Regions from separate parts of the Burkholderia sp. EMB26 genome, predicted to be linked through region 3. Evidence: predicted binding sites of a transcription regulator. Region 3 holds the regulator's gene; each other region holds the start of a gene.
The links. The regulator HrcA, encoded in region 3, represses chaperone genes, less so after heat shock. The targets are predictions, from matches to a motif close to TTAGCACTCNNNNNNNNNGAGTGCTAA.

Region 1 (7,986 bases), 1.2 Mb from region 3:
GGCGGCGGATGCTGTGCAGGTAGAGCTTCCAGCCGCCGTCGGCGATCGCCGCATGGCCGCGGTTCTGCAGGATCAGGCGGCCGGTCGCGCAGGCGGCGCCGTCGGCGCCGAGATCGGCGCACGGTACGCCGGCCGCGGCCGCGTGGTTGTTGTCGACGGCCACGCGCAACGCGAGGCCGTTCGACAGCAGCATCGCGAGGCTGGCCGCCTGGGCGGCGGCCGCTTGCGCGGTGCCGGCGTTCGCGCCAGCGGCGGCCGACGCCGGCGCCGCGGAGATCGCCGCCGGCGACAGCACGGCGATCAGCAGGCCGGCAATGAGGGAGGGCAAGGTACGCTTCAATTCGAACTCCTGAGAAAAAGGGGGCGTAGCGGCGCCGTGACGCGACGTCGCTGCGATCGGGTCTTTCAGTGGAGCTGCGGGAGATACCAGCACGCGGAGCGATGCGGCTGCGCCGCGCGCATTCGGCACGCGGGCGCGTGCGTTACGGAACGGGAGGCGGGCATGCGTGCCGGTCGGCGCGGCGCGGCGGCGTGCGCGGAATCATCGGCGGCTCGCGGCGTTCGCTGCAGCGGCGAGACGGCCGCAATCGACGGCGCACGGTTGGCCGCGCACGAGCGCGACGACGGCACGCGCCGTGGCACGCGGACATCGACACGGCGCGCACGCGCACGCCACACACGGGATTCGCATGTCTCCCCCACCCAGAAGGAATCGGCCTGTCAGCGGCCGTGTCCAACGATCTTATGAAACCTTTTATTGGTATTCAAGTGGTATCAATCTGGCGCTAAATTGGCATCGCCGTGCGACGTCTCGCCGGCGCGGCCGTGACGAAAAAAAACCTCGCGCGAAGCGAGGTTCTTTCCGTTGTCGGACGGCGGCCGCGCGTATCGCGCGCGGTGCGTCACTGCGTCAGTCGCGGCGCGCACGCACCGGCGCTTCCTGCGGCTTCTGCCGCGCTTCGAGCCACATCGCGTTGACGATGCCGAACGACAGCGCGACGCCGATACCGAGAATCCAGCTGAAATACCACATGATCCGACTCCTTGCGAAACGGTGGGCGAGGGCGCCTGCGCGCTCCGGCCCGGTTCAGTGCGTCAATACATCGAGTGCTTGTTCTCTTCGAGCGTCTGGTGCGTGACCTTGCCGCGCATCACGCGATACACCCAGCTCGTGTAGAGCAGGATGATCGGCAGGAACACGATCACCGCGAACAGCATCACCTGCAGCGTCATGTGGCTCGACGTCGAATCCCACACGGTCAGGCTGCTGCGCGGGTCGAGCGACGACGGCATGATGAACGGGAACATCGAGAAGCCGGCGGTCAGGATCACGCCGACGATCATCAGGCCCGTGCAGAAGAACGCCGTCTTCTCCTGCTTCGAGCCGGCGAGCAGCAGCGCGAGCACGCCGCCCGCGATCCCGACGACGGGCGCCGCGATCATCCACGGATACTCGCCGTAGTTCGCGAGCCAGAGGCCCGAACCGGCGGCGACGTCCTTGAGCAGCGGGTTCGCGACGGTGTCGGTCGGCGCGGCGTGGGTGATGTGGAAGCCGCCGATATACGAAGCGACGAGCACGCCGGCCAGCACGAACAGCACGACCGCGAGGAACGACGCGACGCGCAGCGCGATCGACGCACGGCGCGCGATCACGCCGTCGGTCTTCATCTTGATGAACGCGGCGCCGTGCGCGACGAGCATCGTGAGGCTGACGAGCCCGCACAGCAGCGCGAACGGGTTCAGCAGCGCCCAGAAGCCGCCGTAGTAGGTCACGCGCAGGTCGCTGTCGAACTTGAACGGCACGCCCTGCAGCAGGTTGCCGAACGCGACGCCGAACACCAGCGCCGGCACGAAGCCGCCGACGAACAGGCCCCAGTCCCAGCCCGCGCGCCAGCGCGGGTCGGGCCGCTTGCTGCGGTAGTCGAAGCCCACCGGCCGGAAGAACAGCGCGAACAGCACGAGCAGCATCGCGAAGTAGAAGCCCGAGAACGACGCTGCGTAGACGAGCGGCCACGCGGCGAACATCGCACCGCCGGCCGTGATCAGCCACACCTGGTTGCCTTCCCACGTCGCGCCGACCGTGTTGACGATGATGCGGCGCTCCTCGTCGGTCTTGCCGAGAAACGGCAGCAGCGCGGTCGCGCCCATGTCGAAGCCGTCGGTGACGGCGAAGCCGATCAGCAGCACGCCGACGAGCAGCCACCAGATCAGCTTGAGAGTTGCATAGTCCATAGCGATTCCTTGTTCGGTTGCGAGGGCGTGCTCAGACCGCGGCCCGCTCGCCGGCGGCGGCGAGTTCGTGGTGATAGCGGCCGGTATGCAGCGACGACGGGCCGAGGCGCGCGTACTTGAACATCAGCTTGATCTCGATGATGAACAGTACCGTGTAGAACGCGATGAAACCGGCGAGGCTCAGGTACAGGTCCGTCGACGTCAGGCTGGACGCGGACAGATGCGTCGGCAGGATGCCCGCGATCGTCCACGGCTGGCGGCCGAGCTCGGCGACGACCCAGCCGAATTCCGCGGCGAGCCACGGCAGCGGGATCGCCCACACCGCATAGCGCAGGAACCAGCGGCGGTTGTCCTGCAGCAGCTGCCGGCGCGCGCAGAACCAGAACGCGGCGACGAAGGTCGCGAGGAACAGGAAGCCGAGGAACACCATGATCCGGAACGAGAAGAATACGGGCGCGACCGGCGGGATCGTCTTCTTCGCCGCGGCCTTGATCTGCTCGGGCGTCGCATCGACCACGTTCGGCGTGAACTGCTTGAGCATCAGTCCGTAGCCGAGATACTGCTTGTGCTGGTCGAACAGCGCGCGGGTCGCGTCGCTCGTGTCGCCTTCCTTGATCTTCTGCAAGGCGCCGTACGCGACCATCCCGCTCTGGATGTGTTCCTCGCTGTGCTTCGCGAGCTCGCGCAGGCCGATCACCGGCTCGTCGATCGAGCGCGTCGCGATCAGGCCGAGCGCGTACGGGATCTTGATCGCGTAGTCGGTACGTTCTTCCTTCTGGTTCGGGATGCCGATCAGCGTGAACGATGCCGGCGCCGGCTGGGTTTCCCATTCCGATTCGATCGCGGCGAGCTTCATCTTCTGCACTTCTCCGGTCGTGTAGCCCGATTCGTCGCCGAGCACGATCACGCACAGCGTGGCCGCGAGGCCGAAGCCGGCCGCGACCGCGAACGAGCGCAGCGCGAAGTCGACGTCGCGCTTTTTCAGCAGGTACCACGACGAAATGCCGAGCACGAACATCGCGGCCGTCACGTAACCGGCCGACACGGTGTGCACGAACTTCACCTGCGCGACCGGGTTGAACAGCACGTCGAACAGGCTCGTCAGCTCCATGCGCATCGTCTGGTAGTTGAACTCGGCGCCGACCGGGTTGTTCATCCAGCCGTTCGCGACGAGGATCCACAGCGCGGACAGGTTCGAGCCCAGCGCGACGAGGAACGTGACGACCAGGTGCTTGACCTTCGACAGGCGGTTCCAGCCGAAGAAGAACAGGCCGACGAACGTGGATTCGAGGAAGAACGCCATCAAGCCTTCGACCGCGAGCGGCACGCCGAAGATGTCGCCGACGTAGTGCGAGTAGTACGACCAGTTCGTGCCGAACTGGAATTCGAGCGTGATGCCGGTCGTCACGCCCATCGCGAAGTTGATCCCGAACAGCTTGCCCCAGAACTGGGTCATGTCCTTGTAGACCTGTTTGCCGGTCATCACGTAGACGGCTTCCATGATGACGAGCAGCCAGGACAGGCCGAGCGTCAGCGGCACGAACAGGAAGTGGTAGAGCGCCGTGATGCCGAACTGCAGACGTGACAGATCGACGACTTCGCTACTTATCATGGTGGTCTCCCTCGGTAGATGCAGGCGCCGGCACCGAGAGCAGCTTCTCGGCCACGGCGGCAGGCGGCAACGACATGTGCTCGGCCTGCGGATGATTGAAGAATGCGTATTTGAGCGACGTCAGGAGGATCAGCTTGACGATCAGCACCAGCGCGATGTCGCGGGCGAGGGTGGGGCCGCGTGCCCACGCGGCGATGCGCGCGCGCCAGCCGATCGTGCCGGCCGGCCGCGAAGGCTCTTTATTGATCGAGATCAAGGCGATTATCCTGAATCGATTGAGATCGGATTGGGGGCGACTTTACGTCGGATTGGTGACGGCCGTGAAGCTGTTTTAATCCTTTTGCGCCTGACATGCCAATTTTAAAAGGACGGCTTTCCGCTGCCGAGTGCTGCGCTGCGGCAGACCGTCGCGAAGCGTGGGGTAAAAATTGAGGTGGATCAAGGTTATGCGGAAGGGCGGTGCAAATGACGCAATATCCGATGAATCAGGTCAATTAATCGGCGTAGAAACGGCGTGTGAAACGCGTTGAAAAGCGGGTGAAAAGCAGCGGAAAAACGGACGAAAAAAAACCGCTGCCGGTCAGGCAGCGGTTTTCGACGAAGCGCTCTAAATTGCCGCGATTTACGCGTATTCGGCGAGCGCCGTGCGCATCTTTTTCATCGCGCTCGCTTCGATCTGGCGGATGCGTTCCGCCGACACGCCGAACTCGGCGGCGAGATCGTGCAGCGTCGAGCCGCCCGAGCCGTCGTCGTCGACGTGCAGCCAGCGCGCCTCGATGATGCGGCGGCTGCGTGCATCGAGCGCGTCGAGCGCCTGCGCGATGCCGTCCGTCTGCAGCATGTCGCGCTGACGCGCGGCGAGCACGGCGGTCGGCTCGTTGTGCGAGTCGGCCAGGTAGGCGATCGGCGCGTACGACTCCTCGCCGTCTTCCACCTGGCCTTCGAGCGCGATGTCGCCGCCCGACAGGCGCGTTTCCATCTCGGTGACTTCCTCGCGCTTGACGTTGAGCTCCTGCGCGAGGCCGTCGATTTCCTCGGGCGTCATCGCCTGCATGCTCTTCTTGTGGCTGCGCAGGTTGAAGAACAGCTTGCGCTGCGCCTTCGTCGTCGCGACCTTCACCATGCGCCAGTTGCGCAGGATGTACTCGTGGATCTCGGCCTTGATCCAGTGAATCGCATACGACACCAGGCGCACGTTTTGCGCCGGGTCGAATCGCTTCACGGCTTTCATCAGGCCGATGTTGCCTTCCTGGATCAGGTCGCCGTGCGGCAGGCCGTAGCCGAGATAGTTGCGCGCGATCGACACGACGAGACGCAGGTGCGACAGCACGAGGCGGCGCGCCGCGTCGAGGTTGTTGTCGTCGCGGAATTCGGTTGCGTAGCGGCGTTCCTCCTCGGCGGTCAGCAGCGGGATGCGGTTGACGGCCTGGATGTACGCGTCGATGTTGCCGAGCTGGCCGGGCAACATCGATTGGGCTGCGAGCGCCAGCGAGCCTGCCGATTCGGCCTTGGCCGGCGTCGGGCTCAGGGTGTTCGGGAGGGTCAGGGCGTTGCTCACTAAAAACTCCTTTGGAATCAGGGACAAACCCCCGGTCTCGAATGAGATTCCGTGGATCATCTTAGCACTCCCGCAAGGTGAGTGCTAATTCCTTAGAGCGGGCGGGGGCATCGGAGTTCCCATTTTTCTATCGAACCAGTCGAGCCGATAGTCTATTCTGCGACCAGGGTGGCGCCACGAAGTTCCGTAAGCCGTTGTTTCTGATGGGAATCAGTAGACGATTTCGATTTTTGTCGTTTTGGAAGGAAGCCATTTCGTTTCGTGATGCCGATCCGAAAAGTCCTTTACCATACCATTCAGTTCGCTCGGGCCCGGCCGTTGCGGCAGGCTCCATTCAACCCACAAAGTTGGAGTGTCAGATGAACAATAAGAAGAATCGCCGGCCCCGCAGCCGGCTGGTGCTGCATGCGATGCTGGCAGCGTCTCTTCTGGGCGGATCGGGTGCGGCTTTCGCGGATCGCTGGGGGATCCAGGCGGGCGGCGGGTTTTCGGATCGTCACGGGGTCGACAAGGCCGATATCGGCGTGGTGTGGGATCCGGGCTGGAACTGGTGGGAAATCGGCGGCTGGCACTTCGCGTTCGTCGTCGAAGGGCACGCCGGCTACTGGCACACGGGCGGCAACGTCCACAGCAGCATCGGCGAGTTCGGCGTGACGCCGATGTTCCGCTTCATCAAGAGCAGCGGGCAGATTCGCCCGTTCATCGAGGCGGGCGGCGGCGTCCGGCTCCTGACGCACCCGACGATCTCGGACAATTTCTCGCTGTCGACCGCGTTCCAGTTCGCGCCGACGGGCGGCGTGGGCGTGCAGTTCGGCCAACGGCAACAGTATCAGGTCGGCTACCGTTTTGAACATGTGTCTAACGCGGGTATCAAAGAGCCGAATCCTGGTATAAATTTCCACCAGTTCTACCTGCAGTACAACTTCTGATCCGTACGCCCGTGCAAGGCGGGCGCGTTGCCGAGGAGTCAGGCGATGGCGAAGGTGGTCGATGCGATCCGCGCGCTCGAGCGCGACCGGTTCCGGGCGATGGTGGACGGCGACGGCGAGGCGCTCGACGCGCTGTTGTCGGACAAGGTGTTTTTCGTCCATACCAACGGCAAACGCGAAACCAAGCAGCAGTTCATCGACGCCATCGTCGCCGGCCGCCGCCGCTATCGCCAGATCGAAATCCAGTCGCAGGACGTGCTGCCGGTCGGCGACGAGACCTGCGTCGTCACGGGGCGCGCGTTGATCGAGATGGAAACCAACAACGGCGGCCTCGTGTTCCCGATTGCCTATACGTCCGTCCACACGCACGACCACGGTCGCTGGAGCCTGTTCGCGTGGCAGGCGACGCGGTGCGCGACCGAGGCGTGAGCGCGGGTAACGCGCCTTTTTCATGCCCCGACCGAAGCGGCCTTCTGAGCCGCTTTTTGTTGCCGCGTGCGGCGCGGATCGCGCGGCGCACGGGCGGTCACGCCCCGCTCGCTGACGTTTCAACCCTGCATCGAAGCCCCGCGTTCAGGCCGCCGCGCGGCGATCCGCGCAGTGCCATGCCGAGCGGTTGATCGCGCTGACGACCGCATCGAGCGCCGCACTCGCCGCATCGGCGTGCACGCCGACACCGTGCCGCAGCGGCGCGTCGCCGACCCGGCAGCCGACCGATACCGCGACCCGGCCGTCCGCCGTGCGCGTGGATTCGCACGACGCGATGTCGATCGTGGCGCCGGCGGCGCTCGCGAATGCCGCGGCGAAACGTCGCACGGCGTCGTCGGGCGTCGCGTCGGCGGCGGGCGCCAGCGCGATCTCGCGGTTTTGCCAGCGCGCGCCGATGCCGTGGCGCGCGGCCGGGCCGTCCGTCTCGAAGAATTCGCGCGCGAACAGCGCGCAGATCGTGTCGCCCGTCACTTCCTCGCCCGATGCGTCGGCGAGCGTCTGCACCGCATGGCTGAACTCGATCTGGACGCGGCGCGTCGGCGTGAAGCCCATCCCGCGTTCGAGCAGGAAGGTCGCGCCGCCCTTGCCGGATTGGCTGTTCACGCGGATCACCGCGTCGTAGCTGCGGCCGAGATCCGCCGGGTCGATCGGCAGGTACGGCACTTCCCAGATCGCATCGGGGCGCTGCTGCGCGAAGCCCTTGCGGATCGCGTCCTGGTGCGAGCCGGAAAACGCGGTGAACACGAGGTCGCCCGCGTACGGATGGCGCGGATGCACGGGAATCTGGTTGCAGCGTTCGACGACGCGGCGCACGGCGTCGATGTCGGAGAAGTCGAGGCCCGGGTCGATGCCTTGCGTGTAGAGGTTCAGCGCGAGCGTGACGAGATCGACGTTGCCGGTGCGCTCGCCGTTGCCGAACAGGCAGCCTTCGATGCGGTCGGCGCCCGCGAGCAGCGCGAGTTCGGCCGCCGCGACCGCGGTGCCGCGATCGTTGTGCGGATGCACGGACAGCACGATGCTGTCGCGATACGCGAGGTTGCGGTCCATCCATTCGATCTGGTCGGCGAACACGTTCGGGGTTGCGGCCTCGACGGTGGCCGGCAGGTTGACGATCATCTTGTGGTCGCGGGTCGGGCGCCACGTCTGCGCGACCGCGTCGCAGATCT
Region 2 (7,986 bases), on a different replicon from region 3:
ATCATGCCCGCGCGGCGCGACACGACGGCGGTGGACGTGACGATCACGAAATTCGGGCCGGGACTGGCGACGCTCAGCAGCAGGACGCCGGCGAGCGGCAGCAGGATGTTGGCGATGGGCGACATGGCGTGGCGGTGGCGTGACGGGACGGGTCTTCATCTTACCCGAGCGCGGCAATCGGCCCGCCGGCAATCGTATTGCGGTGCGCCAAAGCGCACAACGCGTGACGACTTTCGTCGCCACGCGTTGCAGGGTCCTGCCCGGCCGCGCGCACGCCGGCGAACCGGCGCGCACGCTGCGTCGTCAGAAATCGAACCCCGGCCCGCCCGCGCCCGGGCCGCCCGGCGCGGCAGCGGGCGCCGCATCCTTCGGCGCTTCGAACACGGTCGCATCGGTCGTCAGCAGCAGCCCGGCCACCGACGCCGCGTTCTGCAGCGCGGTGCGCGTGACCTTGGTCGGATCGAGCACGCCCGATTCGACGAGGTCGCCGTACTCGCCCGTCTGCGCGTTGTACCCGAAGTTGCCGGTGCCTTCCGCGACCTTCGCGACGACGACGCTCGCTTCCTCGCCCGCATTCGTGACGATCTGGCGCAGCGGTTCCTCCAGCGCGCGCAGCACGATCTTGATGCCCGCGTCCTGGTCGGCGTTCGCGCCTTTCAGTTCGCGGATCGCCTGCCGCACGCGGATCAGCGCGACGCCGCCGCCCGGCACGACGCCTTCCTCGACGGCCGCGCGCGTGGCGTGCAGCGCGTCGTCGACGCGATCCTTCTTCTCCTTCACCTCGATTTCGGTCGCACCGCCGACCTTGATCACCGCCACGCCGCCCGCGAGCTTCGCGACGCGTTCCTGCAGCTTCTCGCGGTCGTAGTCGGACGTCGCTTCGTCGATCTGCACGCGGATCTGCTTCACGCGCGCCTCGATGTTCTTCGCATCGCCCGCGCCGTCGATCACCGTGGTGTTTTCCTTGCCGACCTCGATGCGCTTCGCCTGCCCCAGTTCGGCGAGCGTGGCCTTCTCGAGCGTCAGGCCCGTTTCCTCGGCGATCACCTGGCCGCCGGTGAGGATCGCGATGTCCTCGAGCAGCGCCTTGCGGCGATCGCCGAAGCCCGGCGCCTTGACCGCGACCGTCTTCAGGATGCCGCGGATGTTGTTGACGACCAGCGTCGCGAGCGCTTCGCCTTCGACGTCTTCCGCGATGATCAGCAGCGGCCGGCCCGACTTGGCGACCTGTTCGAGCACCGGCAGCAGGTCGCGGATGTTCGAGATCTTCTTGTCGTGCAGCAGGATGTACGGGCTTTCGATCTCGGCGATCTGCTTGTCCGGATTGTTGATGAAATACGGCGACAGGTAGCCGCGATCGAACTGCAGCCCTTCGACGACGTCGAGCTCGTCCGCGAGCGACTTGCCGTCCTCGACGGTGATCACGCCTTCCTTGCCGACCCGGTCGATTGCTTCCGCGATGCGCTGGCCGATCGATTCCTCGCCGTTCGCGGAGATCGTCGCGACCTGCGCGATTTCCTTGCTCGTGGTGGTCGGCTTGCTGATCTTCTTCAATTCGTCGACGGCCGACGCAACGGCCTTGTCGATGCCGCGCTTCAGATCGAGCGGATTGAGCCCGGCCGCCACGTATTTCTGGCCTTCGCGGACGATCGCCTGCGCGAGCACGGTGGCCGTGGTCGTGCCGTCGCCGGCCGCGTCGCTGGTGCGCGACGCGACTTCCTTCACGAGCTGCGCGCCGATGTTCTGCAGCTTGTCCGCGAGCTCGATTTCCTTCGCGACCGACACGCCGTCCTTCGTGACGACGGGTGCGCCGAAGCTGCGTTCGAGCACGACGTTGCGGCCTTTCGGCCCGAGCGTGACCTTCACCGCGTTCGCGAGGATGTTCACGCCTTCGGTCAGCTTCGACCGTGCGATGTCGCTGAAAATGATTTCCTTGGCTGCCATGATTGCGCTCCGTTATTGATTGACGACCGCGACGATGTCTTCTTCGCGCAGCACGAGAAACTCGTTGCCGTCCACCTTGACGGCTTGCCCCGCGTACTTGCCGAACAGCACGCGCTCGCCGACCTGCAGGTCGGGCACGATGCGCTGGCCGTCCGTGTCCTTGCGGCCGGGGCCCACGGCGATCACTTCGCCCTGGTCGGGTTTTTCGGCGGCGCTGTCGGGGATCACGATGCCCGACGCGGTGGTGGTTTCCTGATCGAGTCGCTTCACGATCACGCGATCGTGCAAGGGGCGTAGGCTCATTTTTTCGTCCTGTACGGTTCTGTCGAAGTTGGCTGGCACTCTTTGGCAGAGAGTGCTGACGAGTATAAAAATGGGCGGCGGCGCGATCCAATAACGGATTTGCACAAGCATTCGCGCCGTCGTGCAAAGCGCCGCGAGCCGGCTATTGCGACACGGCCGGCTGCGCGGCAGGCGAGCAGACCGGGCGGATCGTCTCGCCGGCCAGCACGCGTTTCACGAACGGAATCGAATCGGCGAGCGACGCGTTCACGGTGCCGTTGTGCTCGCGGCCCGCATACAGGTGCGCCTCGACCGTCGTGCCCGCCGCGCACGCGTCCCTGGCGAGCGCGAGTTCGAGCGGCGCCAGCCCGTCGTCCGCGCCCGCGCCGATGAAGACGGGCGTCGCGATCTTCAGCGTCGGGTATTTCAGGTAGTCGTCCCACCACGCCTTCAGCCGCGCATCGCCGCCCGGCTTCACGGTGTTCGCGTGCGTGAGGTGCGCGAGCGCCGCATCGTCCTCGAGCGATGCGAGGCAACCGATGCGCGCCTGGTCGAGAATCGGCAGCGCGGTGTCGGTCAGTACCTCGTCGGCCCGCAGCGACGGATCGATCTGCTGCGCGGACAGCACCGAGTAGAACTGGTACGCGAGCGTCGGATCGACGCGGTCGGGATCGCGCCGGTACGCCGTCTCGAACTTCGGCAGCGCCGCGAGCGTGGCGTGCGACGCGTTGTAGATCGTGCCGGTCGCGACGGTCGCTCGGATCGCCAGTTCGGGCGCATAGGCCGGCGCGTAGCCGGCTGCCGCGATCACGGCCGAGCCGCCTTGCGACTGGCCGACCAGCACGACCTCGTTCGCGAGGCCCGGCACGCCGCCGAGCACCGCGCGCACGCTGTCGAGCAGTGTGTAGCTGTTCGAACGGTTGTTGAGCTGCGGATTCGGGCCCGGTGTGCCGAGCCCCTGATAGTCGGTGGCGACCACCGCGAACCCTTGCTGAAGCCAGGCGTTCAGGTAGCGCACGTCGCGATACGAGCGGCCGAACCACGACGGCGCGCAGATGTCGGCCATCCCGAACGTGCCGTGCGCCCACGCGACGATCGGCCAGCCGCCGGCCGGCGGCGTGCCGCGCGGCACGAACAGCGCGCCCGACACGGCGATCGGCGCATGGCCGCCGACGCCGTCGGTCGACGCGTACAGGATGCGCAATTGTCGCGCGGCGCTCGCGAGCCCGACCGTCGCGGGCAGCGGCTCGGTGCGCAGCAGCACACCGGGCCTGGCCGGAATGTCGCGGTCCCACGTGTAGAACGCGGATACGCGGCCGTCGCCCTGCAACGGGTCGGGAGCCGGGACGCGGCCGGGCGAAGCCGCGAGCGAAACGACGGAAGAAGCGGCGAGCGCCGATACGAGCAGCGTGCGCGCGGCGACGCCGCGCAGGGAAAGAAGCGTCATGGTCGGATGGAGGTCGATGAGATCGGATGCGCCGGGCAATGCGGGCGCGGGCCGAGTGCGATGCAAGTTTCGAACCAGAAGGGTCGTTGCGTACGCAACGCGCGGCACGACGGACGATCGGTCGATGCCGCCCGTATCGCACGCATGCACCGGGCTGCGTGTCGCGCAGCAATCCCGGCCGGCACGGTGTTGCTTCCGCAACAAAACGCGCACGCGCGGGCTGCACGGCGCAACGCTGGCATCGCGTGCCTGCGCCACGCCGGCCGGCCCTCGATACGCAAATCGCAGCGCTGGCACGATTGCTGCTGATCCGTCGACCGTGCGTCGCGGCGTGGCGACGCGAGCCCTTCCGTTCAACCGTTCAACCGATCAAGGAAACGCCCTCATGTCCGTCACCCAAGCCATCGACAGCGGCGAACTCGTGGCCTTCGTCGAGCGCGCCACGCGCGAATTCGCGCAAGCCGCGCGCGTGCTGAAGGAAACGCGCACGCTCAGCGCCACCAACACGTTCCAGGCATTCCAGCGCGTGCCGGGCACGGAGCTCGTCGTCGCGCTGTCGGCGCCCAGCCCGTGGGCCGCGTCGCAGGAGATCCAGCCGGTCGTCGTGACGCTCGACGGCGACGTGCTGCACGGTGACGCACGCGCCGGCGGCAACGGCCCGCGCTACGCAGGCGTATTTCGCGAGGCGCCGGAAGTCGACGTGGTGATTCACGTACACGGCCCGTATCTCGGTGCGTGGGCGAGCGCGCATCGTCCGCTGCCGATCCGTTATGCGCCGGCCGCGCGCTACACGCGGGCGCGTGAAATTCCCGTCTATGTCGATCGCCGCCCCGGCGAGCCGCGCTTCATCGTCGACACGATCCGGCGCGATCCCGACGTGCCGGCGATCATCGAGGCGAACGGCGGCGCGACGTTCTGGGGCAAGTCGATCCTCGACGTGTCGAAGTACATCCTGATCCTCGAGGAAGCCGCGTATTTCCAGGCGCTCGCGGAACCGCTCGGCGGCTCGCTCGAATTCGGGCCGGGCGCGCTCGAACAGCAATGGAAGATGACCGGCCTCGCATGACGCCGCGCGGCGGCCGGCGCAATCCGGCCGCCGTCATACCGATAGCTCGATGAATTGGTTCGTGGCCGGCGTGCGCCTTGCTATCGTCGAACCTTCCCCGTTCAACACGCCGGTCGTGCCATGGCCATCTTCAGCTTGCCGGACCCGACTTCGCACGCGATCACGATCCGTGCGAAGGCACTGACGTTCGACGATCCCAAATCGCGGGTGCTGCTCGAACGCATCCAGCTGGTCGCGCCGAGCGACGCGACGGTGCTCGTCACCGGCGAGAGCGGCACCGGCAAGGAGCTGATCGCGCGCCTCGTGCATTCGCTGAGCGAGCGTCACGACGGGCCGTTCGTCGCGGTGAATTGCGGCGCGTTTTCGGAAACGCTGATCGAAAGCGAACTGTTCGGCCACGAGCGCGGCGCGTTCACCGGCGCAATCAACAGCCAGCCCGGCTGGTTCGAATCCGCGAATCGCGGCACGCTGTTTCTCGACGAAGTGGGCGACCTGCCGCTGTCCGCGCAGGTCAAGCTGCTGCGCGTGCTGCAGGAGCGCGAGGTGACGCCGGTCGGGTCGCGCAAGACCGTGAAGATCGACGTGCGGCTCGTCGCGGCGACCAACGTGAATCTCGAAGCCGCGGTGCGCGCGGGCAATTTCCGCGAGGATCTGTACTACCGGCTCAACGTCGTGAAGCTGAGCCTGCTGCCGCTGCGCGAGCGGCCCGGCGACATCGCGCCGCTGATCGAACACTTCATCGATACCTATGCGAAGCGGCTGCGCGTCGCCGCGCCGACGCTGACCGACGCCGCGCGCAGCAGGCTGCATGCGCACGCGTGGCCCGGCAACATCCGCGAACTGGAGAACGTGATTCATCACGCGGTGCTGATCTGTGCAGGCGGCGCGATCGACGTCGGCGACCTGCAGTTTTCCGCGCTGTCGCTCGCCCCCGACCCGGCAGACGCACCGGGCCCGGCCGCCGCGCCGCCGCGTCGCGCGCGCGACGTGGCCGAGGCGACCGACGCGCTGCGCCGTGCGGTGATCGAGTTGCTGGATCTCGGCACGCCAGCGTTGTGGCAGCACATCGAGGACACCGTGTACCGCAGCGTGTTCGATTACAGCGAGCACAACCAGTTGCGGATGTCGCGCCTGCTCGACCAGTCGCGCAACATCGTGCGTGCCCGGCTCGCGCAACTCGGCATCCTGAAGCCGCGCGACGCAGGCGACGGCGACGCCGCCGACGCGCGGCTGCGCCGTCAGGCGTAATCGCGCCAGCGCAGCGCGCGCCGCGCGATCCGCTCGCATGACGCGCTCATGCCGACGGCCAGCGCCGTCACGCCCAGCACGCACACCAGCAGCACGTCGGCGCGCGCGCCGGCTTGCGCGTTCTGCATCAGACTGCCGACGCCGGCGCCCGTGTTGAACAGCAACTCGCTGCTGGTCGCGGTGATCCACGCGAACGGCACGGCCTGCAGCACGCCCGCGAACAGGTCGGGCAACGCGCCGGGAATCAGCACGTCGCGCCACAGGCCGATGCGGGTCAGGCGATACGACTGCGCGAGCTCCACATAGCGCGGATCGACGCGGCGCAGCCCGTCGAAGCTGGCGGTGGTCATCGGATAGAACGCGGCGAGCGCGATGATGAACACCTTCGCGAATTCGCCGGTGCCGGCCCACAGGCTCAGCAGCGGAATCAGCCCGAGCAGCGGCACGTAGCGCAGCGCCTGGAACGCCGGCTCGCCGAGCTTGCGCGCGAGCGACGAACGCGCCATCGCCGCGCCGAATACGAGCCCGAATGCGACGCCGAACCCGAGCCCGAGCGTCGTGCGGCGCAGGCTCGCGCCGAGATCGGTCGCGAGTTCGCCGCTGCGCGCGAGTTCGAGCAACGCGGCGCCGACCTGCTGCAGCGGCACGAACGCATATTGATGGGCCGCGTCGCCGGACGACGCGGCTTGCCACGCGGCCAGCAGCAGCGCCGGCACGACGAGGCCGCGCGCGCGGCGGCGCAGCGGGGCGAACGGGAAAGTACGGGTCACGAAGGTCATTCCGAAGCGATTCCGGTCGGGGTCAGCGCGCGGGCGTTTGCCAGCGCAACGCGTAGCGCTGCACGAGTGCGATCGAACGGTCGAGCGCGAAGCCGATCAGCCCGATGACCGCAACGTCGACGAGCACCACGTCGAGCCGCAGCATCTGCCGGGCGAGTTCCATCATCTGGCCGATGCCGCTGTCCGCACTGAGCAGCTCGACCGCGACGAGCGCGAGCCATGCACGCGCGAGCGCGATCCGTACGCCGGTCAGCAGCGGCGGCAGCGCGGCCGGCAGCAGCACGTCGCGCAGCAGCGCGAAGCGGCCGAGCCCGTAGTGGCGCGCCATCTCGACGAGATCGCGCGGCGCATCGTGCACGCCCGTGTATGCGGCCAGCGCGACCGGGAAGAACACGGCCTTGCCGACCACGACGAGCTTCAACGGCTCGTCGACGCCGATCAGCAGGATCAGCAGCGGAATCAGCGTGAGCGTCGGGAGTTGCCGCAGCAGGTCGAAGGTCGGCCGCAGGTAGTCGGAGAACAGCCGGCTGCGCGCGAGCAGGACGCCGAACGCGGCGCCGCCGGTCGCGCCGATCGCGAAACCGAGCGCAAGACGATGCAGCGTGATCGACAGGTTGTCCCGCAGTTCGCCGGTATCGAGCAGCGTGCGCAGCGTCGCCGCGAGGCGGCCGGGCGGCACGACGAGCTGCGGCGGGAACCAGCGCTGCGCGCTCGCGAGCCACCACAGCGCGGCGAATGCGACGGGCGTGATCCACCACAGCGCGTAGTCGCGGAGCCGCGCGACGCTCGGCAGGCGAGCCGCCGCGCGCAGGCCGTTCGGCGCGAGGGCGCGCGTCGCCATCAGCGGCTCGCGACGCGCGGCGCGTCGGCGCGCCAGTAGCCGTCGAGGCCGAGCTGCTTGAGCGCGGTCGACACGAAGGTCGGCGCGAGCAGCGCGTTCACGTCGACCGGCGCGGACGTCAGCCCGGCCTGGCGGCTGTACGCGACGACATCGCGGTAATGGCCGGTCAGCGCCGGCGTGAAGAGCGGCGTCCATTGCTCCTTCCACGGCGTCGCTTCGTCCGCGTACTCGCGGCGCACGACGCTTTCCGGCTGGCCGGACGCGCTCAGGATCTTCACGTACGCGTCGCGGTTCTGCGGTTGCGAGATCCAGTGCGCGGCGCGCACGTAGGCCGTCGCGACGAGCTGCGTGATGTCCGGGTAGCGCCGCACGAAATCGT
Region 3 (7,986 bases):
CACCTTGATCGTCACGGCGCCCTGGTTGTCGTCCGCCGTCGAGTACACCTGGGCGTGCTTCGTCGGGATCGTCGTGTTCTTGTTGATCATCTTCGTCATCACGCCGCCGAGCGTCTCGATACCGAGCGACAGCGGGGTCACGTCGAGCAGCAACACGTCCTTGCGGTCGCCCGACAGCACCTGGCCCTGGATCGCCGCGCCGACCGCGACGGCTTCGTCCGGGTTCACGTCACGGCGCGGATCCTTGCCGAAGAACTCCTTCACCTTCTCCATGACCTTCGGCATGCGCGTCTGGCCGCCGACCAGGATCACGTCGTCGATGTCCGACACCTTGACGCCTGCGTCCTTGATCGCGATACGGCACGGTTCGATCGTGCGCTCGACGAGATCTTCCACCAGCGCCTCCAGCTTCGCGCGGGTGATCTTCAGGTTCAAGTGCTTCGGGCCCGACGCGTCCGCCGTGATGTACGGCAGGTTGATTTCGGTCTGCTGACCCGACGACAGCTCGATCTTCGCCTTTTCGGCGGCTTCCTTCAGGCGCTGCAGCGCGAGCACGTCCTTCGACAGGTCGACGCCCTGCTCCTTCTTGAACTCGCCGATGATGTAATCGATGATGCGCTGGTCGAAGTCTTCGCCGCCGAGGAACGTGTCGCCGTTGGTCGACAGCACTTCGAACTGCATTTCGCCGTCGACGTCCGCGATCTCGATGATCGACACGTCGAACGTACCGCCGCCGAGGTCATACACGGCGATCTTGCGGTCGCCCTTCTCGGCCTTGTCGAGGCCGAACGCGAGCGCCGCCGCGGTCGGCTCGTTGATGATCCGCTTGACTTCGAGGCCCGCGATGCGGCCGGCGTCCTTGGTCGCCTGGCGCTGGCTGTCGTTGAAGTACGCCGGCACCGTGATCACGGCTTCCGTGACCGGCTCGCCGAGGTAGTCTTCGGCGGTCTTCTTCATCTTGCGCAGCACTTCGGCCGAGACCTGCGGCGGCGCGAGCTTTTCGCCGTGCGCCTCGACCCATGCGTCGCCGTTGTCGGCCTTGATGATCGAGTACGGCATCAGGCCGATGTCCTTCTGGACTTCCTTCTCTTCGAAGCGGCGGCCGATCAGGCGCTTCACCGCGAACAGCGTGTTCTTAGGGTTGGTCACCGACTGGCGCTTGGCCGGCGCGCCGACGAGCACTTCGTTGTCGTCCATGTACGCGATGATCGACGGCGTGGTGCGCGCACCTTCCGAGTTCTCGATGACCTTGACCTGGTTGCCTTCCATGATGGCGACGCACGAGTTCGTGGTGCCGAGGTCAATACCGATGATCTTTCCCATTTTTTCCTAATCTCCAGAAATGCTTGTTTGCTGCGCGAAACGCCGCGTTTTTGGGCGGTTTCGCACGCCAGAATTCAACTCTGTTCCCGAAATGCGTCCGTCCGATCCGTTTTCAAGACCGGACGAGCGATGCGGATATTAAATTTTTTCAATCGCCGCCGGATAGCGGATCGTGTGGGCCATCGGTGCCGTCGCCGGCCGGCGCACCGGCCGCCGCGGCGATCTTCGCGCGTGCCGCCGCGACGGCTGCCTGGAACTGCGCGAGGCCATGCCAGCCCGTCGCGCGGCCGAGCCGCTTGCCGCGGTGGAAGAAGAACCACGTCGGCACGCCGTGCAGCCCGAAGCGGCGCCCCAGCTCGCGATGTTCGTACACGTTGCAATGGAACCACTTCAGGCCGAGCGCACGGATCGCGTCGGGCTGGGCGAGCATCGCCTTCTTCGCGATCTCGCAGTTGAAGCAGTCGACGCCCCAGAAGAACACCACGGCCAGCGCATCGCCCGCGCCGCCAACGGCCGCGTCGAACGTGCCGGCGTCGAGCGCGTGCATGTCGAACGCGTCGAACGCGGCCGGATCGACGCCGGCGGGCACCATTTCCGCTGCCTTACTTCGACTGCGCGACGGTGACGAGCGCCGGGCGCAGCACGCGGTCGGCGATCATGTAACCCTTTTGCAGCACGGTGACGACGGTGTTCGGCTCCTGCTCGGCCGGCACCATCGAAATGGCCTGGTGCTGGTGCGGATCGAACTTCTCGCCGACCGGGTTGATCGCGACGACGCGGCCCTTCTCGAGCGCGCTCGTCAACTGGCGCAGCGTCAGCTCGACGCCTTCGCGCACCTTCGCGATGTCGCCGGAGGTATCGTTGACGGCTGCTTCCAGGCTGTCCAGCACGGGCAGCAGGTGCTCCGCGAAGCTCTCGATCGCGAACTTGTGCGCCTTCGACACGTCGTCCTGCGCGCGGCGGCGCACGTTCTCGGTCTCGGCCTTCGCCCGCAGGAAGCTTTCCTGGAGCTCGGCGACCTTGGCTTGAGCCTCCGCGAGCGCCGCGTCGGCGGCTTCGGCGGCGGGTGCGGCGCCTTGCGCCGCCTGCTTCTCGCTGCCGATGTCTTCGGCCGATGGGGTAGCCGGGTTCTCTTGCGTGTTTTCCATGTCGCTGAAAGTCGATTAGAGGTTGAAGCCAAATCGGCAACCGCCGGACGTATACCCGGCGGCACCGCACATTACTGGTGCAAATAAGGGCGAAAACTGCGATTTCAAGAGGGTCATTCGCCGGCATTCGCCAATGCCGCGAAACAACCGCGCATTTTCCGGTGCAGGCGTCGCATAGTCCGCCGGATCGGGCGAAACGGCCTGTAACAACGCTTACCCGGCAAGGACTAGCTCCGCACAGGCCGGCTGCACTACACTCCATTCAAGCGTCGGAAAGCGTGTTTACCCTGAGCTGACCGCCGCCTGACATCCACCTGGCGCCGTTTTCACCCTTGTTCTCGAGGGGAGTACCGTGAAACTGACCTTTGCGATATCGGTGGTCGCGCTGGTACTCATTGCCGGCACCACCACCATCTGCCTGTCGGGAGCCGTCACCGACCGCACGACCGAGTACGGAAGCGCGCGGGCGACGTTCGACCAGATGTTCAGCTCCCACCAGAAAATCTGTCGATGATGCGCCGGTCGCGCTTCGTCGGCCGGCCGTGCAGTTCGGCCGCCGGCTCGCGATACGTGCGGCGCCGCTCCAGTTCGGCGAGCCGCGCGGCCCGCCCCGCTTCCGTTTCCTCGTAGAGCGTCTGCGCGACGCTCGCGGGCCCGCGCACGTCGCATACGCCCAGCACGGCAATGTGCCAGACGATGCCGTCGATCGCAATCTCGACCTCGTCGCCCACCCGCACGTCCTTCGCCGGCTTGACCGCCGCGCCGCCGATCTTCACGTGGCCCTTGTCGACCGCGTCGGTCGCGAGCGAGCGCGTCTTGAAGAACCGGGCCGCCCACAGCCATTTGTCGATGCGCAGCTTCGCGCCCGGCTCGGTGGAAATCTTGTAGTTCATGATCAGTTGACCGGTTCGGGCTGCGCAGCCTTGACGGGCCAGCCCTGCAGATTCTCCGCGACGATTTCGCCGAGCGCGCCGACCCATGCGGACGCGCCGTTCAGGCACGGAATGCGGTGGAAGGTCTTGCCGCCGCCCGCAAGGAACTCGTCGCGCACTTCCATGCCGATTTCCTCGATCGTCTCCAGGCAATCGGCCGTGAAGCCGGGACAGAACACGTCGGCCCGCCGCACGCCGGCCTCGCCGAATTCGCGCAGCGTCGGCGCGGTGTACGGCTGCAGCCATTCGGCCTTGCCGAAGCGCGACTGGAACGTGACGCGGCACTCGGTGGTCGACAGCCCGAGCGCGGCCATCAGCAACGCGCCCGTCTGCTGGCACTGGTCGTGATACGGATCGCCGAGGTCGAGCGTGCGCTTCGGCACGCCGTGGAAGCTCAGCACCAGCTTGTCACCGGCCGCGAAATCGGGTCGGCCGTGCTGCGCCCAGTACTGGCGCACCTGCTCGGCCAGCGCGTGGATATAGGCCGGATGGTCGGCATAGTGCCGCACCGTGCGCACTTCCGGCTGATTGCGCATGCGCGCGAGCGCGTCGAACGCGGCATCGAATGCGGTGGCCGTGGTCGACGCCGAGTATTGCGGATACATCGGCATCAACAGCACGCGCTCGACGCCCGCGCGCTTGAACTGGGCAAGCGCGTGCGAAATGTTCGGGCTGCCGTAGCGCATCGCGTAGTCGACCGTCACGTGATAGCCGTTCGACGTGAGCAGATGCCGCACGCTGTCGGTCTGGCGTTCGGTGTACACGCGCAGCGGCGAACCCTCGGGCATCCAGACGGCCGCGTACTTCTTCGCGGACGCGCGGCCGCGCAGCGGCAGGATCAGCGTGCGCAGCAGCACCTGCCAGACGGCCTGCGGGATTTCGACGACCCGCGGATCCGACAGGAATTCGGCCAGATAGCGCCGCACCGCGCGCGGCGTGGGCGCGTCGGGCGTGCCGAGATTGATCAGCAACACACCGATGCGGTGGGCGGCCGCGACGCTCGAAGGCGGCTCAAGATCGAAACGCATGGGCAAGAACGTGCTCGGGGCACGGGACCGGACGGCCCTCAATTATAGCGGGCCGCCCCGTGCCGTTCGGCCGACTGTCGCCGCGAGCGGCGCCGCGGCACGATAGCGGGGCGGGATCGGGCCGGTGATTGCCTGCAATCGCCGGCGATCGCGGGTTATTGCTGGCTCAGCGTGAGCGACAGCAGGCGCGCGGTGATGTCGACGATCGGTATCACGCGGTTGTACGCCATGCGGGTCGGGCCGATCACGCCGAGCGTGCCGACGATCTTGCCGTTCACCTCGTATGGTGCGGTCACGACGCTCATTTCCTCGATCGGCACGAGCGTCGATTCGCCGCCGATGAAGATCTGCACGCCCTGGGCGTGGCTCGATACGTCGAGCAGTTGCAGGAGGCCCGTCTTTTGGTCGAATACGTCGAACAGCTTGCGCAGCCGCGCCATGTCGGACGAAAGGTCCGCCACTTCGAGCAGGTTGCGCTCGCCGGAAATCAGCACGGTGTCCTCGGTGTCGGGCACCTCGGTGCTGGCCGTCACGGCCGCGTGCATCAGCGTCGTCATGTCGCCGCGCAACTGGTCGATCTCGTCGCGCAGGCGGCGGCGCACCTCGTCGAACGACAGGCCGGCGAAATGCGCATTGATGTAGTTGGACGCCTCGGTCAGCTGCGACGGCGAATAGTCGCGCGGCGTCGCGAGCATGCGGTTCTGCACGTCGCCCTCGGGCGTGACGATGATCAGCAGGATGCGCTTGTCGGACAGGCGCATGAACTCGATCTGCTTGAACACGTGGCTGCGGCGCGGCGTCAGCACGACGCCCGCGAACTGCGACAGGTTCGACAGCACGCTCGCGGCGGCCGCGACCACCCGCTGCTGCGGCTCGCCGGCCTGCAGCGTGTTCTGCACCTGGCGCGCGACGGCCTCGGCGTCGATCGGCGCCTCGACCGTCAGCATCGTATCGACGAACAGCCGGTAGCCGCGCGGCGTCGGAATGCGGCCGGCCGACGTGTGCGGGCTCGACACGAGGCCGAGCTCCTCCAGGTCGGACATCACGTTGCGGATCGTCGCCGGGCTCAGCTCGAGCCCGGAGTAACGGGACAACGTGCGCGATCCGACTGGCTGACCGTCGGCGATATACCGTTCGATCAGGGTTTTCAGGAGGGTTCGTGCGCGAGGATCTAGCATGGTGGAAAATTTTAGCGCAACCGCGCGACCGCGGCGAGTACCGTCCGCCACCGTTGCGCGGGCCGGCCCGATCCGGCCCCGTCGGCGCACAGCCGGTTCTTTTCGTCAACGAGCTATGGTGTAATGCCGGCATGAAAACCGGTAATCAGTTCAATACTGTCGCGCTCGTCGGCCGGAGCAACACGCCCGGCATCGCCGAGCCGCTCGCCACGCTGGCGGACAGCATCGCCACGCTCGGCTTCGAGGTTGTCTTCGAAGGCGATACCGCGCGGGAAATCGGCATCGCCGGCTACCCGGCGCTCACCCCGGCCGAAATCGGGGCGCGAGCGGACGTGGCGATCGTGCTCGGCGGCGACGGCACGATGCTCGGCATCGGCCGCCAGCTCGCGCCGTACCGGACACCGCTGATCGGGATCAACCACGGGCGGCTCGGCTTCATCACCGACATCGCGGCATCCGACATGCAGGCGCTCGTCCCCGTGATGCTGGCCGGCAAGTTCGAGCGCGAGGAGCGCTCGCTGCTCGAGGCGCGGATCGTGCGCGACGGCGAACCGATCTACCACGCGCTCGCCTTCAACGACGTCGTCGTGAACCGCAGCGGCTTCTCCGGGATGGTCGAACTGCGCGCGTCGGTCGACGGCCGCTACATGTACAACCAGCGCTCGGACGGGCTGATCGTCGCGACGCCCACTGGCTCGACCGCGTATGCGCTGTCGTCGGCTGGCCCGATCCTCCATCCGCAGCTGGCGGGCATCGTGCTCGTGCCGATCGCGCCGCACGCGCTGTCGAACCGGCCGATCGTGCTGCCCGACGATTCGAAGATCGCGATCCAGATCGTCGGCGGCCGCGACGTCAACGTGAACTTCGACATGCAGTCGTTCACGTCGCTCGAACTGAACGATACGATCGAGGTGCGCCGCTCGAAGCACACGGTGCCGTTCCTGCACCCGATCGGCTACAGCTACTACACGACGCTGCGCAAGAAGCTGCACTGGAACGAACACGCATCGAACGAAGACGACAAGGCGTCCTGACGCCGCTGCTCCCGACACCATGCTCCGCCACCTCTCGATCCGCGACTTCGTCATCGTCGCCGCGCTCGATCTCGAATTCGACAGCGGCTTTTCCGTCTTTTCCGGCGAAACCGGCGCCGGCAAATCGATCCTGATCGACGCTCTCGCCCTCGCGCTCGGCGAACGCGCCGACGCGAGCGTCGTGCGCACCGGCTGCGGCCGCGCCGACATCACGGCCGAATTCACGCCGCACGACCGCGTCGCGCGCTGGCTCGACGAACACGCGTTCGACGCCGAGGACACCGTGATGCTGCGCCGCGTGATCGACGCGAACGGCCGGTCGCGCGCGTTCATCAACGGCACCAGCGCGACGCTCGCGCAACTGCGCGAGCTCGGCGAGATGCTCGTCGACATCCACGGCCAGCACGCACACCAGCTGCTGATGCGGCCCGACGCGCAGCGCGAGCTGTTCGACACGCACGCGGGGCTCGTCGCCGATGCCGCGAACGTCGCGCGCGCATGGCGCGTGTGGCGCGACGCGACGCAGGCGATCGATGCCGCGAAGGCGCACGAGCGCGAATTGCAGCTCGAACGCGAAAAGCTCGCGTGGCAGCTCGCCGAGCTCGACAAGCTCGCGCCGCAAGCCGGCGAATGGGATGAAGTCAGCAACGAACACAAGCGCCTGTCGCATTCGGCGAACCTGATCGAAGGCGTGCGCGGCGCGCTCAACGCGCTGTCCGAGTCAGACGACGCGATGCTCGCGCAGCTCGGCGCGATCGTGTCGAAGCTGCGCAGCCTGGCCGACTACGACACCGCGCTCGGCGATGCGCTGGCGTCGCTGGAGCCGGCCGAGATCCAGTTGCAGGAAGCCGTCTATTCGCTGTCGCACTACGCGCAGCGCGTCGATCTCGACCCGGAGCGGCTCGCGCAGGTCGAAGCGCGGCTCGACGCGCTGCACTCGACCGCCCGCAAGTTCCGGCTGCCGCCCGATACGCTGCACGAAGAGCATGCGGCGCGCCGCGCGCAGCTCGCCGCGCTCGACGCGGCCGCCGATCTCGGCGCGCTCGAGGCCGCGCAGGCGAAGGCGCGGGAAGCCTATCTCGCCGACGCCAAACGCCTGTCGAAAGCGCGCGCGCAGGCCGCGAAGGCGCTCGGCACGGCCGTCACGGCCGGCATGCAGGAATTGTCGATGGCGGGCGGAAGCTTCGAGGTCGCGCTCGTGCCGCTCGCCGACGGCGGCCCGCACGGGCTCGAACAGGTCGAATTCCGGGTGGCCGGGCACCCCGGCGTGCCGCTGCGGCCGCTCGCGAAGGTCGCGTCGGGCGGCGAGCTCGCGCGGATCAGCCTCGCGCTCGCGGTGATCG

Region 1: the regulator HrcA is predicted to act here: its motif matches at 5,464-5,490, upstream of rpoH (RNA polymerase sigma factor RpoH).
Region 2: the regulator HrcA is predicted to act here: its motif matches at 2,280-2,306, upstream of KU887_RS28220 (co-chaperone GroES).

Annotation. Positions count from the first base shown of each region.
Region 1 is NZ_CP078070.1:3,171,246-3,179,231, reverse strand. It holds gene KU887_RS14995 (family 20 glycosylhydrolase) at 1-340, opposite strand, end outside; gene cydX (cytochrome bd-I oxidase subunit CydX) at 911-1,033, opposite strand; gene cydB (cytochrome d ubiquinol oxidase subunit II) at 1,096-2,232, opposite strand; gene KU887_RS14980 (cytochrome ubiquinol oxidase subunit I) at 2,264-3,844, opposite strand; gene cydP (cytochrome oxidase putative small subunit CydP) at 3,834-4,106, opposite strand; gene rpoH (RNA polymerase sigma factor RpoH) at 4,467-5,402, opposite strand; gene pagL (lipid A 3-O-deacylase PagL) at 5,762-6,331, shown strand; gene KU887_RS14960 (nuclear transport factor 2 family protein) at 6,377-6,760, shown strand; gene leuA (2-isopropylmalate synthase) at 6,905-7,986, opposite strand, start outside.
Region 2 is NZ_CP078071.1:2,557,660-2,565,645, forward strand. It holds gene KU887_RS28210 (LysE family translocator) at 1-125, opposite strand, end outside; gene groL (chaperonin GroEL) at 304-1,944, opposite strand; gene KU887_RS28220 (co-chaperone GroES) at 1,957-2,247, opposite strand; gene KU887_RS28225 (lipase family protein) at 2,390-3,673, opposite strand; gene KU887_RS28230 (class II aldolase/adducin family protein) at 4,059-4,739, shown strand; gene KU887_RS28235 (sigma-54-dependent Fis family transcriptional regulator) at 4,860-5,987, shown strand; gene KU887_RS28240 (ABC transporter permease) at 5,978-6,766, opposite strand; gene KU887_RS28245 (ABC transporter permease) at 6,789-7,607, opposite strand; gene KU887_RS28250 (PhnD/SsuA/transferrin family substrate-binding protein) at 7,607-7,986, opposite strand, start outside.
Region 3 is NZ_CP078070.1:768,639-776,624, reverse strand. It holds gene dnaK (molecular chaperone DnaK) at 1-1,323, opposite strand, end outside; gene KU887_RS03705 (thioredoxin family protein) at 1,472-1,915, opposite strand; gene grpE (nucleotide exchange factor GrpE) at 1,926-2,471, opposite strand; gene KU887_RS03695 (hypothetical protein) at 2,824-2,985, shown strand; gene KU887_RS03690 (RNA-binding S4 domain-containing protein) at 2,957-3,364, opposite strand; gene hemH (ferrochelatase) at 3,367-4,431, opposite strand; gene hrcA (heat-inducible transcriptional repressor HrcA) at 4,587-5,609, opposite strand; gene KU887_RS03675 (NAD kinase) at 5,741-6,643, shown strand; gene recN (DNA repair protein RecN) at 6,663-7,986, shown strand, end outside.